Regions from separate parts of the Acidovorax sp. LjRoot194 genome, predicted to be linked through region 4. Evidence: predicted binding sites of a transcription regulator. Region 4 holds the regulator's gene; each other region holds the start of a gene.
The links. Region 4 encodes LexA, which represses DNA repair genes until DNA is damaged. Its sites were predicted from a motif close to ACTGTATNNNNATACAGT; they were not measured.

Region 1 (4,208 bases), 300 kb from region 4:
AGCGAACGTGCAGCACGTAGTGAGGCAGAGCGGGCAAATTCGTTCAAGGACAGCTTTTTGGCCACGCTTTCGCATGAGCTGCGTACTCCACTGAGCGCGATCACGGGCTGGGTGCATATTCTGAGAAAGAAGTACGGCTCAGAGCTCCCTGAACTGTCCAAAGGTATCGACGTGATCGAGCGCAGCACGCGCACGCAGGCACGGTTGATTGGCGATCTGCTGGACATGAGCAGAATCAGCTCTGGCAAGCTGAAGCTGGACTCAAAGCCCGTCGATCTGGGACTGTGCGTTCAATCCGCCTACGACTCCATGGCCCCGAACGCGCACGCTGCGGGCCTTGCTTTCAGTGCTGATATCGCGTCAGACGTGACAGTGTTGGGCGACTCGGATCGCCTCCAGCAAGTGGTTTCCAACCTGCTCACCAACGCCGTGAAGTTCACCCCACGGGGAGGTGATGTAACTCTTCGCCTATTTAAGGTCGATTCCAGTGCGGTGGTGACTGTCGCGGACACAGGGATTGGCATCGCTCAGGATTTCCTGCCGCATGTGTTCAAGAGGTTTCGGCAGGCAGACGGCTCTATCACCCGAAGCTACGGCGGACTTGGTTTAGGCCTATCGATCGTCAACCATCTTGCAGGTCTGCACGGAGGAAGCGTCGAGGTAGAAAGCTTAGGGGCCGGAAAAGGTGCCACCTTTCGGATTACTTTACCGCTTCTCGATGCGCACGCTGAAACTACGTCTCTGCCAGCCAGAATCGCACACACCGACCGCGCTGGCGCTTCTCTCGCCGGACGAAAGGTCTTGGTCGTAGACGATGATCCCGATAGCTGTGATCTCTTGCGGCGGGTCCTTGAAGAGTGCGGTGCCCAGGTTTACACCGCTCAGGATGCATATGCAGGGATCAAGGCGATCGAGGCATGCGGACCAGACATCGTCTGTTCGGACATCGGAATGCCTGGCATGGACGGCTATGAATTTGTCCGCTGGCTGCGCAATCGCCCAGCAGAGCGCGGAGGGCTGACCCCCGCGATCGCCATGACGGCATTTGCCCGGCCGGAGGACAAAGAGCGCTCGCTCGCCTCTGGATTCGACGCGCATCTTTCCAAACCGTTTGAGCCTGCAAAGGTTGTTACTGCCATCGAAGAGCTAGTCATTCGCCGCTAGCTATCGCTCCGTTCGGTCCGCCGAAATGCAGTCATAAAGTTCACCGCCTACCGCTGGCTTTCAACTCGCGCAGTAGTTCGTTAGATCGCTCGAGGGCTTGCGCTGTCTCAGCCAATTGCTGGCTAAGTTCGTCTGTGCGATCAACTGCGGCAACAAGGTCAGTAGTGGCTTGCGGCGCGGGAAGCTGCGTGCTGAGAACAGCATGCACCACCTCCAACTCATTGGAAACAGTTTTGATCTGTTCAGCAGCTTCGGCGTTCTGGTTCAGAACGTCGGTAATGACGGAGTTGCTGGCTGTATTCACGATGTGCTTTCGAAGCGTTGGCGAGTACAAGACTGTGTATGTCTGAGGGACGCATGGGCTTGCTACTTCACTAGCGCTCGAGCGAGCACCCAATCGAAGGCAGGAAAACCTCGCGATCACCGAGCTTAGGGTGTCCGATCCATCCCCTCAGCACTATTTTCTTCGGAGACATTCAACTAGCCACAAAATTCTTTTCCGGATCAGTGCATCCAGAGGTTAACAAGCGCGCAGTTCGGATTGCGTGATGGGGGGTCGTCCAGCCGTCAGGTGGGGCATGGAAGCAGCGCTGTAACGGTAGAGATGCCTCTAGCTGGTGCGCCCAGGAACGACAGACGCGCGCACGCAGCGCACGACCACTTCAGTAAAGGCGGCTCCGCTCACGATGCTAGCCGTCAAAAAATAGGTGACTAGTTCTGAGGTCTATTAACTCGCTTTCGATGCCGGCCCATGTCTCATGGCCCGTTGTTGCTAGCAAATTCGAGTGGTCGGCCGCCGCGTGATGGCACCAATCCGCCGGTTGCTGGAAGTGCAGACATATACTGTCATTTCATACAGTATTTGAGCAGCTCATGCCTTAGGTTTCAGTCCATGCCAGTGCCCGCAATCTCCAGCCCAGACGTCTTTGACACAGGTGTCCTCCCACGCCATGTGGCGGAGGCTGTATGGCGTGGCTCGGAGTTGGGCGATGCTGTCTCGCGCACGGTTTCCTCAGGCTTTCCTGAGCTGGACAGTGAGCTCCCAGGCGGTGGCTGGCCTACTCACAGCTTGACCGAATTGCTCATGCCGCAGGCGGCGCTGTGCGAATGGCGCCTCCTCGGCCCTGCCCTCCCCTCTCTCATGACTTCGGGTGGCCGGGTGTACCTGATCGCCCCACCCAAGCAGCCACATGCTGGCGGCCTGGAGCAACTGGGCTTGTCTGCGGACCAGGTGGTGTGGGTCCATGCATCGACGCCGGTGGACCGTCTCTGGGTGACGGAGCAGATCGTCAAGTCAGACCCTGCCGGTGCCGTGTTGTCCTGGCTGCCTCAGGCTCGCCCGGAGCAGATCCGGCGCCTGCAGATTCACGCCCAGTCCTGCGACGCACCGGTGTTTCTGTTCCGCCCTGCTGCCGCCTTGAACGACACCTCTCCAGCGCCGCTGCGCGTTGCCGTGGCGCTGGCCAAGGGCTGGGAGCTGGAGATCCGCATCCCCAAACGCAGAGGAGCCTCGCTCGACGACGCCCTCTATCTGGCAGCGATGCCAGAAAACCTGGAGTCGGTGCTTCCACCCCGGCTCAAGACCGTGCCGGCACGTTCTGCTGCGCTCTCACGCGAGGAGGCCTCCGATGCACGGGCATTGGGCCGCGTTGCTCCCCACTCCACTACCAGCCAGCCCGTCTCCCATTGATGCAACATCGCTCGGAATCTGGGCCCTGCAGTACACGCCACGCGTCGCACTGCTCGAAGATTCCGTCGTCGCTGAAGTATCGGGAAGTGCGCGCCTGTTTGGCGGCATGGAGGCCCTACACGGGTTCATCGAGGCCGGTGCTGCGGAGCTGGGTGCCCGCATAGCCTGGGCGCCCACGGGGACCTCTGCGCTGGCCCTGGTACGCCAAGCTGCATCCGAAGTGCCCTTGGATGGTTTTCAGCTTCCGCTGGCCAAGATGCTGGATCCTCTGCCGCTGGAAGCGATCGCGGCCGTGGGCCTGCACCAGCCGACCTTGGCCCGCGTCGGCTGCCGCACCCTGGGCGATGTACGCAACCTGCCGCGCGGCGGCCTGAGCCGGCGTTTTGACAAGGAGTTGCTCGTGGCGTTGGACCAGGCCTACGGCTTGCGGCCCGAAGTCTACGAGTGGCTCACGCTGCCGGAGAGTTTTCATGTGCGGTTGGAGCTGATGTCGCGGGTGGAAACCGCGCCCGCACTGCTCTTTGGAGCGCGGCGGCTACTGGTGCAGATGGCGGGCTGGCTCGCCGCGCGCCGTATGGGCGCCACCGCTTTCACCCTGCGCTGGTGCCACGATGTCATGCGTGCCAAGGACGCCGGCACCGGCGGGGAACTCACCGTTCGCACCGCGCAACCCACGCAAAACGTGGAGCATTTCGCGCGGCTGCTGGCCGAGCACCTGGCCAAGGTCACGCTCGCAGCGCCCGCTGGCGACATCGAGCTGCTCGCCACCGAGGTCCTGCCCATCGTGGAAGAAAGCCGCTCGCTGATCCCCGAGACTTTGCGCAAGAGTGGCAGCACGGATCTCGCGCTGGAGCGTATCCAGGCGCGGCTCGGCGATGCCTGCGTGCGTCGGCCCACGATGTCCGCAGACCACCGTCTAGAGTGGATGCAGAGTTGGCAGTGCGAGGCCCAGAAGAAAAAAGCGGAGCCTCCCTACGAATTGCCTTTGCCCAGCTGGGTGCTGGATGAACCGCTGCGCCTCATCGAGCGCGACAACCGGCCGCACTACCAAGGCCCGCTGCAGCTGCTGCTGGGTCCGGACCGGATCGAAGGCGGCTGGTGGCACCGCAGCAGCGAAGACGCCGATGCCCGGCCCCTGAACGTGCAGCGCGACTACTGGCTGGCGCTAAGCCCGCATGCTGGTGTGCTGTGGGTGTTCCAGCAGCGTCTGGCGCGGGACCAGACCGCCTGGTTCCTGCACGGGCATTTCGCGTGAGGCGGGCATGCTGATCCGTCCGTCCCGATCACTGCCGGACTACGTCGAGTTGCGCTGCGTTTCAAACTTCACGTTCTTGAGAGGTGCAAGTGCGCCTGA
Region 2 (4,208 bases), 1.3 Mb from region 4:
GGCGATTCGCCCGTGGTACCCACCACACCGATGCAGTCGGTGCCTTCGGCGATGTGCCAGTCGATCAGTTTGCGCAGTGTGGGGTAGTCCACGCTGCCGTCCTCGTGCATGGGGGTGACGAGAGCGACGATGCTGCCGGTAAGGGGTGCGCTGGGGAGGGTCATGTCCGCGTTGTAAAACGGTAAAAGAGCATTCTAACTAGGCGGCGGGACCAAAGGGTGCCGGGCCGGACTCCCCGCGTCCGGGAGTTCCCGCACCGCCGTGATGCGCTGCACGAAACGGTCGGGATTTTGCAGGAAGCCGTCCTCGTACGCCACGGCGCGCAAAGGCGCGCAGGCCGCGAGCAATTCGCCTGGCTGCAGCAGGAATTCGGGGCGGGCAGGGCGGCCCACGGTCTCGTTGCCGTGCGCGAAGGTCTCGTAGATCAGCACGCCACCCGGCGCCACGCTTTGCACGACGACGGGCAGCAGCGGCCTCCACAGATAGTTGGTGACCACCACGGCGCCGAACTGGCGCCCCGCCAAAGGCCACGGCCCTTCTTCGATATCCGCCTGCAGCAGCTCGCCGAGCCCCTCGCAGGCCGCCACGGCCTCAACCGAGCGGTCCACGCCCACCACCGCGTGGCCCAGGCCGCGCAGCCAGCGCAGATGGCGCCCCGCGCCGCAGGCCACGTCCAGGGCGGTGCTGCCAGGGGCGATCAGGTGGCTCCAGCGGCAGACCCATTCGGACGCCAATTCGTGACCGTGCATATGCTATAAAAATAATAGCTGCTAGCGCTTATCTGGAGCGCGGTAGCAGCCAAAAAGACTTGAATCCCTAGGGTGGGCCCGGTCTGCGCAGCTCAGAAGCAGGCCCACATCTGGTCGGCGAGCATCACCATGAAGTCCGGCGCCGTGTACAGGCCGAACACCGCCAGGCAGGCCAGCACCGCCACCACGCCCGCCAGCCAGCGCAGCGCACGCGCGGGCTTGGCCGGAGCGTCGGCAGACGCGGGTGTGGGGGCGGCGGCTTGTGGTGTCATGGTCAGGCGGGTTGGGGCGTGCTGCGCGCGATGGGGCTTTCCTTGACGGGCAGGTTCACCAGGCCGGCAAACACACCGAGCCCGATGGCGATGTACCAGACGATATCGTAGCTGCCGGTCGCGTCATAGAGGTACCCGCCCAGCCACACGCCCAGGAAGCTGCCGATCTGGTGGCTGAAGAACACGAAGCCCCCCAGCATCGACAGATGCTGCACGCCGAAGATCTGGGCGATGGTGGCGTTGGTGGGCGGAATGGTCGACAGCCACAACGTGCCCATTACGGCCGAGAACACATAGACCGACATCGGCGACAGCGGTACGATCAGGAACACGGTGATCACCACCGCGCGGGCAAAGTAGATGAAGGCCAGGATGTAGCGCTTGGGCATGCGCTGGCCCAGCGTGCCGGCCACGTAGGTACCGAGCACATTGAACAGGCCGATCAGCGCCAGCGCATAGCTGGCCACCTGGGGCGACAGGCCGTGGTCCTTCAGGTAGCTGGGCATGTGCACCCCGATGAACACCACCTGGAAGCCGCACACGAAATAACCGGCCATCAGCAAATTGAAGCTCGGGTAGCGGAACGCCTCGCCCAGCGCCTGCACGATGGTCTGCTCGCGCTTGACCGGGGCGCTTCCCTTGAAGCCCGGCTCGCGCAGGCCGAAGGCCAGCGGCACGATGAGCAGCACCGCCATCGACAGCACCAGCAGCGCCTGCTGCCAGCCCAGCCCTGCGATCAGCCAGCCCTCCACCGGCACCATGAGGAACTGTCCGAACGAGCCCGCCGCGGCTGCCACGCCCATGGCCCAGGACCGGCGCTCCGGCGCAATCTGCCGCCCCAGCACGCCGTAGATCACGGCGTAGGTGGTGCCGGCCTGCGCGGCTCCGATGAGCACGCCTGCGGTCAGCGCAAACAGCGTGGGCGTGGGCGACAGGGCCATGCCCGCCAGGCCCAGGCCGTAGAGCACCGCTCCGCCTATCAGCACCCGGAACGCCCCGAACCGGTCGGCCGCCATGCCCGCAAAGATGCCGATCACGCCCCAGGACAGGTTCTGGATCGCGATGGCCAGCGCGAACGACTGGCGCGTCCAGCCCATTTCCTGGGTGATGGGCAGCAGCCAGAGCCCGAACCCATGGCGGATGCCCATGGACAGCGTCACGATGGCCGCGCCGCAGGCCAGCACCTGGAACATGGACAGTTTGGGAGTATTCATATGCATGCGCAGGAATGTAGCCAGATTGGGCGAAACGCGCTGATACACCGGTAACCAATACAGTTGGCAGCGGGGTCGTGACCCCGCCGCCACCCCGGGGTGTTCCATGGTGTGTTGCAACTGTCTCCAACGGCCCCACTGTTCAGTCAGCGTGGCCTCGTTGCCCCGCCCGGCGCCGCGGCGACCGGTGCCACCGCCTTTGACAGTGCTGTCGTCACTGGTTTTCCATCCAGCTATTGCCCCGCTGCCGCACTACAATCCGCCGCTATGTCTGCCAAACCGTCTTCCGTGTCCACCAGTAGTGAATATTCCGAAGGGTCCATCCGTGTGCTCAAGGGCCTGGAGCCCGTCAAGCAGCGCCCGGGCATGTACACCCGCACCGACAACCCGCTGCACATCATCCAGGAAGTGCTGGACAACGCCGCCGACGAAGCCCTGGCCGGCCACGGCAAGAAGATCCGCGTCACGCTGCACGCCGACGGCTCGGTGAGCGTCGAAGACGACGGCCGCGGCATTCCGTTTGGCCTGCACCCCGAAGAAAAGGCGCCGGTGATCGAGCTGGTGTTCACCCGCCTGCACGCGGGCGGCAAGTTCGACAAGGGCAAGGGCGGCGCGTACAGCTTCTCCGGCGGCCTTCACGGCGTGGGCGTGTCGGTCACCAACGCGCTGGCCACCCGGTTGGAGGCCACCAGCTACCGCGAAGGCAAGATGGCGCGCCTGGTGTTTTCTGCCGGCGACGTGATCGAGCCCCTGGTGGCGCGGGCCCTGGAAGTGGGCGAGCGCAAGCAGGGCACCTCGGTGCGCGTGTGGCCCGATGCCAAGTATTTCGAGTCGAGCGCGCTGCCCATGGGCGAGCTCACCCACCTGCTGCGCAGCAAGGCCGTGCTGATGCCGGGCGTCACGGTGCAGCTCGTCAACGAGAAGACCCGCGACACGCAAACCTGGCAGTACAAAGGCGGCCTGCGCGACTACCTGATGCAGACGCTGCACGGCGAGCCGGTGATCCCGCTGTTCGAAGGCGAAGGCTTTGCCGACCGCAACAACGAGAGCTTTGCCGAGGGCGAGGGCGCGTCGTGGTGCGTGGCCTTCACCGAAGACGGCCAGCCCATGCGCGAGAGCTACGTCAACCTGATCCCCACCAGCGCTGGCGGCACGCACGAAAGCGGCCTGCGCGACGGTTTGTTCAACGCCGTCAAGAGCTTCATCGAGCTGCACAGCCTGCTGCCCAAGGGCGTGAAGCTGCTGCCCGAAGACGTGTTCGCCCGCGCCAGCTACGTGCTCAGTGCCAAGGTGCTGGACCCGCAGTTCCAGGGCCAGATCAAGGAGCGGCTCAACTCGCGCGATGCGGTGCGTTTGGTCAGCGGCTTCGTGCGGCCGTCGCTCGAGCTGTGGCTCAACCAGCACGTCGACTACGGCAAGAAGCTGGCCGAGCTGGCTATCAAGGCCGCGCAGACCCGCCAGAAGGCCGGCCAGAAGGTCGAAAAGCGCAAGGGCTCCGGCGTGGCCGTGCTGCCCGGCAAGCTGACTGATTGCGAAAGCCGTGACCTGGCCCACAACGAAGTGTTTCTGGTCGAGGGCGACTCCGCCGGCGGCAGCGCCAAGATGGGCCGCGACAAGGAAAGCCAGGCCATCCTGCCGCTGCGCGGCAAGGTGCTCAACACCTGGGAGGTCGAGCGCGACCGCCTGTTCGCCAACAACGAAATCCACGACATCTCGGTGGCCATCGGCGTGGACCCGCATGGGCCGAACGACACGCCCGACCTTTCGGGCCTGCGCTACGGCAAGGTCTGCATTTTGTCGGACGCCGACGTGGACGGCTCGCACATCCAGGTGCTGCTGCTCACGCTGTTCTTTCGCCACTTCCCCAAGCTCATCGAGGCCGGCCACATCTACGTGGCGCGCCCGCCGCTGTTCCGTGTGGACGTGCCCGCACGCGGCAAGAAGCCCGCGGCCAAGATGTATGCGCTGGACGA
Region 3 (4,208 bases), 600 kb from region 4:
TGTTCATGATGGAAGTCCTTGAATTAAATGAGCGTCTCAAAAAAACCGGAGAGAAGACAAACAGGTCGATGCTTCCTGCCGGGTTCGGTGAGTCGCCTTGCGGGTTCGGCTCATCGATGGGTTGAACTGTACGCGGATGGACGCTCAAGAAAAACCACCGAGTCGCGAACTAACTGTTCCAGTATTGGAAACAATCGGCGCGGAACTTTTCAGGGTTTACCCGCCACATACCGCTGGTGGGGGCTTTTCAGGGGTACCTATGGTGGAAACCCCTTATGCGATTTCGGGACAGTGAAATCGTACAGAACATGCTGTTTTCTGGCGGTGTCGGCTGGCAGAAGGCCTGCAAAGCGCCGGGTCTCCTACCTCCCATCTCTTGCCATCCCCTGCCATCTCTTCCCATTTGCACTTGATGCATCTCAAGGCTTCAAAGGCTGCGGCATCTTTGTGGTCCTGGCAGGCGGGCGAAGGTCTTATATTCGAAGGCCACCATTTGTGCCCTTTGCATGACCGAACCTTCCGTACCGGCAGACATCGATACCGCAGACAGTCCCCACTACCTGCGTGCCCTGACCGACATGGCCGACCGGCGCACCGTGGTGGCCGATGCAGCCATCTACACCGACAACGGCATCAAGCTGGTGGAGAAGGGCACGCGCATCGACAGCCGGCTGTACGACCGGCTGGTGCAGCACAAGCTGCGTGAGCCCATCGATCGGCACTTGTCCATCGAGAACCCTGTGGATGTGCCGGCCCTGATGGCCGCAGCCCAGGCGCTGGTCGAGCAGGAATCACTGCCCAACATGCTGGCCCAGGCCCTGGGCTCTGGTGCGCGGCTGCTGTCGCCGCTGCGAGCGGTACCGCTGCCGGCCCCCATGGCCTGCAAGCTCACGGTGATGCGCGAGCAGCGGCCGGAGTTGTTCCAGCACAGCCTGCAGATGATGACGGTGGCGCTGTTCCTGGGGTTCAAGACCGGCCTGGGAGAGCGCGACTGCGCCACCCTGGCCGCCGCCGCCTTGCTGCACGACCTGGGGGTGCTGCACATGGACCCGGCCTGGAGCGACCCGGACCACAAGGTGGTCGGCGTGCAGCGCAAACACCTGGTGGCGCACCCCATCACGGCCATGCTGATGATCCGGGACACCCGGGCGTATGCCAAGGCGGCTGAAGTGGCCGTGCTGGAGCACCACGAGCGCATGGACGGCAGCGGCTACCCGCGGGGCCTGGCGGGTGGGGACATCACGCCGCTGGGGCGCATTTTGTTGCTGGCCGAGGTGGTGGCCGCCTTCTACGAAAAATACGAGGACATGCCGGCGCAGCGGCTGTCGCTGGTGCTCAGGCTCAACCACCGCAAGTTTCCGGCGGCGCTGGTGGCCTGCATCCTGCCCCTGCTGCAGGAAGAAGTGGCCCGTGAATCGTCGCTCATGCCGCTGGGCAACGATGCCCCACGCCAGATCGAACTACTGGCCGAGGCCTTTGCCTACTGGGACAGTCTCAAGGCCGCAGTGCCGGGCGGTGCCAAGGCTTTGCCCGGCAGCGCTTTTGCATTTGCCGACGCCCGTCTGCTGGCCTTGCAGAAGACCTTGCTCGAATCGGGCTCCCATCCGCGGCAGCAAAGCGAACTCATGGCCCAGCTCGACGGCGATGCCATCGGTCTGGCCGAGGTGGCCCTGGTAGGCCGTGAAGCGCTGTGGCAGCTGGAAAGCATCCTGAACGCCTGCCACCGCCGCTGGCCCCAGTTGGCCGACCGTGCCACAGCAGAAGACACGGCCGTGGCCGACTGGTGCGACTGGGCTGTCCGCAGGCTGTAGTGGGCAGGACGCGCGAACATGCGCGCACAGGTGGCGAGGACACGTGGCCGTAGCGCGGCAGGCGGGTGGCGTTGGCCCGCGCGGATTTCATGCACATCGGAGATCTGAGATAGGAGGCTTGAAATGATCGACCACACAGGCATCACCGTTTCGCAACTCGGGCGCAGCCGGCAGTTCTATGAGTCCGTGCTGTCCACGCTGGGCTACGGCGTGACGCTGGCGCTGGAGGATGCCGTGGGCTTTGGTGCCCGGGCCCTCAAGCCCGGGGATGATCCGGGAGGGGATTTCTGGATCTCCGCCGGTCCACCATTCACGCCCCGCTCGCACATTGCGTTTCGCGCAGACAGCGAGGCCCAGGTGGTCGCATTCCACCAGGCGGCGCTGGCTGCGGGCGGCAGCGACAACGGCGCACCGGGCCTGAGACCCCGGTACCACGCGCAATATTTCGCTGCCTTTGTGCTCGACCCGGACGGCTACAACATCGAGGCCGTTTTTCATGGTGGGAGCGCTGCGCCCACCACGTCTTAGAGCAGCAGGTTCGTGCAGGCGCAGTCTTCCGCTGCGGTCAGGCGCCTGAAACAATCTGCTGAATTTTTGGGAGGTGCGGCAAAATACTGTGTATATTTACAGTATTGATGTTGTTGAAAGACGCCCCTTCCCATGTCTGCGCTGCCCATTCCCCGCCGGATGGTCGCATCCGATCTGCCGTCCGCCGTACCCGGCGTATGGCATGCGGATTCGCTGGGCGCGAGCTTGCAGCAGACCCAGCCGTCGGGCTATGCGCTGCTGGATGAGCAGCTGCCAGGCGGGGGGTGGCCGGTGGGTGCGCTGAGTGAGGTGCTGCAGCCTTTGCCCGGTTTGCACGAATGGCAGCTGGTGCTGCCAGCCCTGGCGCAGGCCGTGGCCGCGCGCACCGGCGCTGTGGTGGGCGTGGCGCCGCCGTATGAACCCTTTGGCCCGGTGCTGCAGGCCCGCGGGCTGGCTGCCCAGCGGTTGTGCCTGGTGCAGGCCGAGGGCGCCTCTGCGCTGTGGGCCGCAGAGCAGGCATTGCGATGCCGCGACGTGCTGGCCGTGATGGCGTGGCTGCCCCAGGTGCAGCCTGCCGCACTGCGCAGGCTGCAGTTGGCGGCCGCCCAGCATCAGCAACTTTTGTGGGTCTTCCGGCCTTTGGCGGCGGCTCCGCAGGCGTCGCCGGCCTTGCTGCGGCTGCAAGTGCAAACACCGACCCCGCAGTCAGGGCGCGGGCAGGGGGCGCAGGGCGATGCCTCTGCATTCCCTGCGATGCAGGTGCAGATCCTCAAGCGCAGAGGTCCCCCGCTGATGCAAGACCTCTACCTGCCCGGATGCCACCCCAGGCTGGCCCACGAACTACACGCCCAGGCCGCGCGCCGGCGGGCCCTTCATGAGGCCGCACACGGCATGGCTGTGTCCGCACCATCCCCGGCAGCTGCAGGGCTGCGCAGTGCGGACGTGGCGTGGGTGTCCCAAGCCGGCCCAGAGAGGAGGGGGCATGCACTGGATCGCACTGCCTTTGCCACGGTGGCAGGCTGATGCGCCCGCTGCCCTGGCAGACGCCACCGCCGTGGGCTGGTGGGCGCTGCGCTTTACCCCCCGGGTGGCGCTGGTGGATGGTGATGCCTTGCTGCTCGAAGTCTCCACCACCGAGCGGCTCTGGGGCGGGCGCGAGACCTTGCTGAGACAGGTGTGCGAGGCCTGGGCGCTGGCGGCTGAGGCGGCTGTCGATGCCGGTGCTGGTGCTGGTACTGAGGGCCTGCCGCCGCCTGGCCCCTCGCTCGTCTGGGGTTGCGGCCCTACCGCGCTGCTCGCGCAGGCGGTGCTGCGGATGGCGCTGGCCGGGCGGGCGCTGCCTGCCCGCATGCCGCAGGGCCTGCCCCTGCACACCCTGACGGCGCTGCGCCCCCATGTGGCCAGCCTGGAGCGCATGGGTTGTCGCACCTGGGGCGCCTTGCAGTCCCTGCCGCGCGCAGGGGTAGCGCGGCGCTTTGGTGCTGCCGTACTGCAGGTGCTGGACCAGGCCCTGGGCGATGCCCCCCAGGCGCACAGCTGGCTGGAGCTGCCCGAGGCATTCGTGCTGACGGCCGAGCTGCCCGCCTTGGCCGAGTCGGCCGATGCGCTGCTGTGGAGCGCGGGCCGCTGTCTCACGGTGCTGCAGGGCTGGCTGCAGGCGCGCCAGCAGGGCGCGCTGGGGCTGGAGCTGGCCTGGCGGCACGACCTGCGCCGCATCGACGGCGTGGCGATAGCGCCCACGTGTGCACTGCAGGTGCGCACGGCGCAGGGCACCCAGGACATGGCGCACCTGCGGCGCCTGCTGTCAGAAAACCTGACGCGCACCCAGCTGGCCGCGCCCGCCAACCAGATCACGCTGCGCCTTCTGGA
Region 4 (4,208 bases):
GGGTCTCATCATTGAGCCTCAGGTGCAGCGAGATCACATCGCACTGTGCAAAGAACTCTTCTCGGGTCGTGGCTGCCTGATAGCCATCGGTGAGCGCCTGAGCGCGCGATGCCTCGCGGCCCCAGACGCGGACGTTCATGCCGAAGGCGCGCCCGTAGCCCGCCACCAGCTGGCCAATGCGGCCGTAACCCCATACGCCCAGGGTCTTGCCACGCAGCACCGTGCCGAGGCCGAAGTTGGGCGGCATGGACGCCGCCTTGAGGCCCGACTGCTGCCAGGCACCGTGCTTTAGGTTGGAGATGTACTGCGGCAGCCTGCGCATGGCAGCCATCACCAGTGCCCAGGTCAACTCCGCTGGCGCCACCGGCGATCCGATGCCTTCTGCCACGGCAATGCCGCGCTCGGTACAGGCGGCCACATCCACGTGGCTGCCTACCTTGCCGGTTTGTGCAATCAGCTTCAGCCGGGGGAGCTTTTCCACCAGCTGCCGCGTGATCTGCGTGCGCTCTCGGACCAGGACGATGATGTCCGCATCCTTGAGTCTCACGGAAAGCTGTCCCAGCCCTTTGACGGTGTTGGTGTAGACCTTGGCTGTGTATGCGTCGAGCCGGGAGGCGCAATGGAGCTTGCGCACTGCATCCTGGTAGTCGTCGAGGATCACGATGTTCATCCCGACATTGTGCCTTGGCAGGAACCGCCGCATCGCACCAGGAGGTGTTGCGGTGCGCCAAAAGGTCAGCTTTTGGTGACGGATTGTGGTCTTCGCCGTTGGCACGCCGCACAGAGTCGCTGCAGCAGCGGCACATTGGCTACACCATCCAGTCATCCAGTCATGCAGTCATGCAGCCGTGAAAGCGTTCAGCCGTGCGCAGAGCAGCACCCAGCACATCCGGCCCAGTCCGGCCCACATGCAGCCCCGGCCCCAAGTTCTGGCCGCACATGCATTCCGACTGTGACGTTGCGTCAGGCCTGCAATGCCTCGCAGGCGGCCATGCGGTCCAGCTCTGCACACACATCGGCCATGCGGCCAGCGATCACCAGCCGGCCGCTGGCATGGGACACCTTGCGCACTGCAGAGGACGAACGCTGAGGCAATGCGGCGGATGCGATCGACGCCATGAATGCATCGCGGTTGCTGCCCCCAGCTGTGCCGAGAAACGAAGACCGGTTGGCCGCAAGCGAGGGGCGAGCCACCACCGCCTTGGGCTCAGGTGCGGGCGGTTGAACGGTGAACGGCCAATTGCCGCGCAGCGGGCGCAGACCGGGGGACCCGGCAGGGCGCTGACTGCCCATGCCGCCTTTGTCGCCAGCTGTGTGCTGGTCGCTCGGCTGGTGGCTTTGACCGGGGGGGGGCGATGGCGCAGCGCCCACGCGTGGCGCTTCTTCCAGGCGGACAAGGTTGTGCAACCAGCGCGCCAGTTGTTGAAGCGAATGGGGCAGGGCGGAAGAGAGGGTGGACAAAGCAATTCCCATGTGAAAACTCCGAAGGTCGGGGGTTGGACATAGGCAGGATTGCAATGACAACCGGGCACCGCAGGGCTGGCGTACCGACGTTACCGGCACACCAAACGCCCGCCACCTGCGGTGCGGTCTAAGGGAATGCTCTACATGAGCATGGTGTTGCGGATCAAGCCGACGGCCAGGCCTTCGATTTCGAAAGGCTCGCCGGGTTGGACCACGATGACCGGGTAGTCGGGGTTCTCGGGCAGTAGCTCGATGGCGGTGGCGGTACTGCGCAAGCGCTTGACGGTGACGTCTTCACCCAGGCGGGCCACGATGATCTGGCCGTTGCGCGCCTCACGGGTGGACTGCACCGCCAGTAGGTCGCCGTCCATGATGCCGGCGTCGCGCATGGACATGCCGCGCACCTTGAGCAAATAGTCGGGCTTGTGGTGGAACAGGCTGTTTTCCACACTGTAGGTCTGGTCGACATGTTCTTGCGCGAGAATCGGCGAGCCCGCCGCCACGCGGCCCACCAAGGGCAGCACGAGTTGCGACAAGCCCGGAATGGGCAGGCTGAACTGGTTGCCGCGTGCCGCGTTGATGGAGCGCACCGTATCGCTGCGCAGGCGAATGCCGCGCGACGTGCCGCTGACCAACTCGATCACACCCTTGCGGGCCAGCGCCTGCAGATGCTCTTCAGCGGCGTTGGCCGACTTGAACCCCAGCTCCGCCGCGATTTCTGCGCGGGTGGGGGGCGCGCCGGTACGGGCGATGGCGGTCTGGATGAGGTCCAGGATCTGCTGCTGGCGGGCTGTCAGTTTCGGGTTGTCGAGCATGGTGCTTTCCGGTGGAGACGCTACAGTGGCGAACAACTGTTTTTTAATCCAGTAACTGTATTTTTCACCAGTTTTTCGGAGTATGCAAGTGAGTCGGCAAAAAATTGTGGTTTTGGGCACAGGTGGCACCATCGCAGGCACCTCTGCGCAGCCTGGAGACAACATCGGCTACACCGCCGCGCAGGTTGGCGTGGAGCAGTTGCTGGGCGCTGTGCCGGGGCTGGAGCAGGCCGCCGGAGGTGCACGGCTGCTGGCCGAGCAGGTCGCGCAGATCGACAGCAAGGACATGGACATGCCGGTCTGGCAGGCGTTGGCCTTGCGCTGCGCCGGGCTGTTGCAGGACCCCGAGGTGCAGGGCGTGGTCATCACCCACGGCACGGACACCCTGGAAGAGACAGCCTGGTTCTTGCATCTGGTGCTCGACACCCGCGCCAAACCCGTGGTGCTGACATGCGCGATGCGGCCTGCCAGTGCACTCACGCCCGACGGGCCGCAGAACCTGCTGGATGCAGTGGCCGTCGCCGCGACGCCCGGCGCGTGCGGCGTCGTGTCGGTGGCGGCGGGCGAAGTGCACGGGGCCCGGCATGTGCAGAAGGTGCACCCGTACCGCGTCAACGCCTTCGGTTCGGGCGACGCGGGGCCGCTGGGATGGGTGGAGGAGGGCCATGTCCGCTTGACCCAAAATTGGCCGCCAGCGCTTGATGAAAAAGCGCCAATAGCGATTGAAAAGATAGCAAATTCGGCTGCTTGGCCCCGGGTGGAGATCATCCTGAATCACGCGGGTGCGAGTGGCGCCATGGTGGATGCGCTGGTGCGCGACGGCGTTCAGGGCTTGGTGGTGGCATGCACCGGCAACGGTACGGTGCACCATGCGCTCGAAGCTGCGCTCATCAAGGCGCAGGATGTTGGGGTGCGCGTGGTGCGCTCCACCCGCTGCCCGGAAGGCCAGGTGCTGCCCAAGCCCGGCGATGCCCTGCCTGACTCGCAAGGCTTGTCCCCGGTCAAGGCCCGCATCACCCTGATGCTGGACCTGCTGGCGCAGTAGTCCTTCGTTACCGCCGCACGTCCGGGTCGCCACTGCCATGTTCTTCTTCGCCTCCCTCAAAACCCACGCCTGGGCGTATCCAGCATTGGAGGTGGCGCACATCGTGGGCATTGCACTGCTGCTGGGAAACCTGGTCCTGCTGGAGCTGCGGGTGTTCGGCCGCGGCGCCGGGCTGCCGGTCAAGGACCTGGCCCGGTTGAGCCTGTCGGTGGCCTTGTGTGGTTTCATGCTGGCTGCGGCTTCCGGCCTGCTGATGTTCGCTACCCAGCCTGCAGAATTGCTCACCAACCGGGCATTCACCTTGAAGATGCTGTTGTTAATGCTTGCGGGTTGCAACGCGGCGTGGTTCCATGGCCGGGGTTCGCTGGCGCGTCTGGATGGTGTGGCCAAAGTGCAGATGCTGGTCTCCACTGTGATCTGGCTGGCTGCCGTGGCCTGTGGCCGCTGGATCGCTTACTTGTAGCTGTTCATCCATGCCATGGATGGCCGCTTCGTTATCGCCCCTCACCCGCAAAGGAGTACCGATGAACCTGCAACGCCGCCATTTGCTGCTGGCCGCCTCTGCCTTGCCCCTGGCCGCGCACGCGCACCACGGGTGGAGCAGTTTCGATGCGGACCGCCCGATCTACCTGGAAGGCACGGTGAAGTCCGTGCGCTGGCAGAACCCGCATGCTGAATTGCAATTGGAAGTTGCTGCGGACCTGCAACTGCCTGCCAACCTAGCGCAACGCGCGGTGCCGGCCCAGACGGCGCCTGTCGACGGCAAGGCCTTGCTGGCCAAGGCCGTCCTGCCGACGCGCAAAGACCGTCAGTGGGAGATCGAGCTCGCCCCTTTGACGCGGATGCAGGCGTGGCAGGTGCAGCCGATCAAGCCCGGCGCGGCC

Region 1: a site for LexA is predicted at 2,007-2,024, ahead of imuA (translesion DNA synthesis-associated protein ImuA). Genes of this name have one in related genera too.
Region 2: a site for LexA is predicted at 2,452-2,469, ahead of ACSQ3N_RS09100 (DNA topoisomerase IV subunit B). Genes of this name have one in related genera too.
Region 3: a site for LexA is predicted at 2,425-2,442, ahead of imuA (translesion DNA synthesis-associated protein ImuA). Genes of this name have one in related genera too.

The regions. Positions count from the first base shown of each region.
Region 1 covers NZ_CAXUQB020000001.1:2,942,009-2,946,216, forward strand. The annotation lists gene ACSQ3N_RS13230 (ATP-binding protein) at 1-1,164, shown strand, start outside; gene ACSQ3N_RS13235 (hypothetical protein) at 1,205-1,468, opposite strand; gene imuA (translesion DNA synthesis-associated protein ImuA) at 2,057-2,854, shown strand; gene ACSQ3N_RS13245 (Y-family DNA polymerase) at 2,961-4,109, shown strand; gene ACSQ3N_RS13250 (error-prone DNA polymerase) at 4,117-4,208, shown strand, end outside.
Region 2 covers NZ_CAXUQB020000001.1:1,983,372-1,987,579, forward strand. The annotation lists gene dapA (4-hydroxy-tetrahydrodipicolinate synthase) at 1-164, opposite strand, end outside; gene ACSQ3N_RS09085 (class I SAM-dependent methyltransferase) at 195-749, opposite strand; gene ACSQ3N_RS09090 (hypothetical protein) at 842-1,021, opposite strand; gene ACSQ3N_RS09095 (MFS transporter) at 1,024-2,241, opposite strand; gene ACSQ3N_RS09100 (DNA topoisomerase IV subunit B) at 2,503-4,208, shown strand, end outside.
Region 3 covers NZ_CAXUQB020000001.1:2,641,743-2,645,950, forward strand. The annotation lists gene ACSQ3N_RS11845 (hypothetical protein) at 1-7, opposite strand, end outside; gene ACSQ3N_RS11850 (HD-GYP domain-containing protein) at 507-1,811, shown strand; gene ACSQ3N_RS11855 (VOC family protein) at 1,935-2,339, shown strand; gene imuA (translesion DNA synthesis-associated protein ImuA) at 2,472-3,362, shown strand; gene ACSQ3N_RS11865 (Y-family DNA polymerase) at 3,322-4,208, shown strand, end outside.
Region 4 covers NZ_CAXUQB020000001.1:3,245,884-3,250,091, reverse strand. The annotation lists gene ACSQ3N_RS14590 (D-2-hydroxyacid dehydrogenase family protein) at 1-670, opposite strand, end outside; gene ACSQ3N_RS14585 (hypothetical protein) at 964-1,461, opposite strand; gene lexA (transcriptional repressor LexA) at 1,605-2,279, opposite strand; gene ACSQ3N_RS14575 (asparaginase) at 2,362-3,324, shown strand; gene ACSQ3N_RS14570 (hypothetical protein) at 3,362-3,787, shown strand; gene ACSQ3N_RS14565 (DUF6152 family protein) at 3,849-4,208, shown strand, end outside.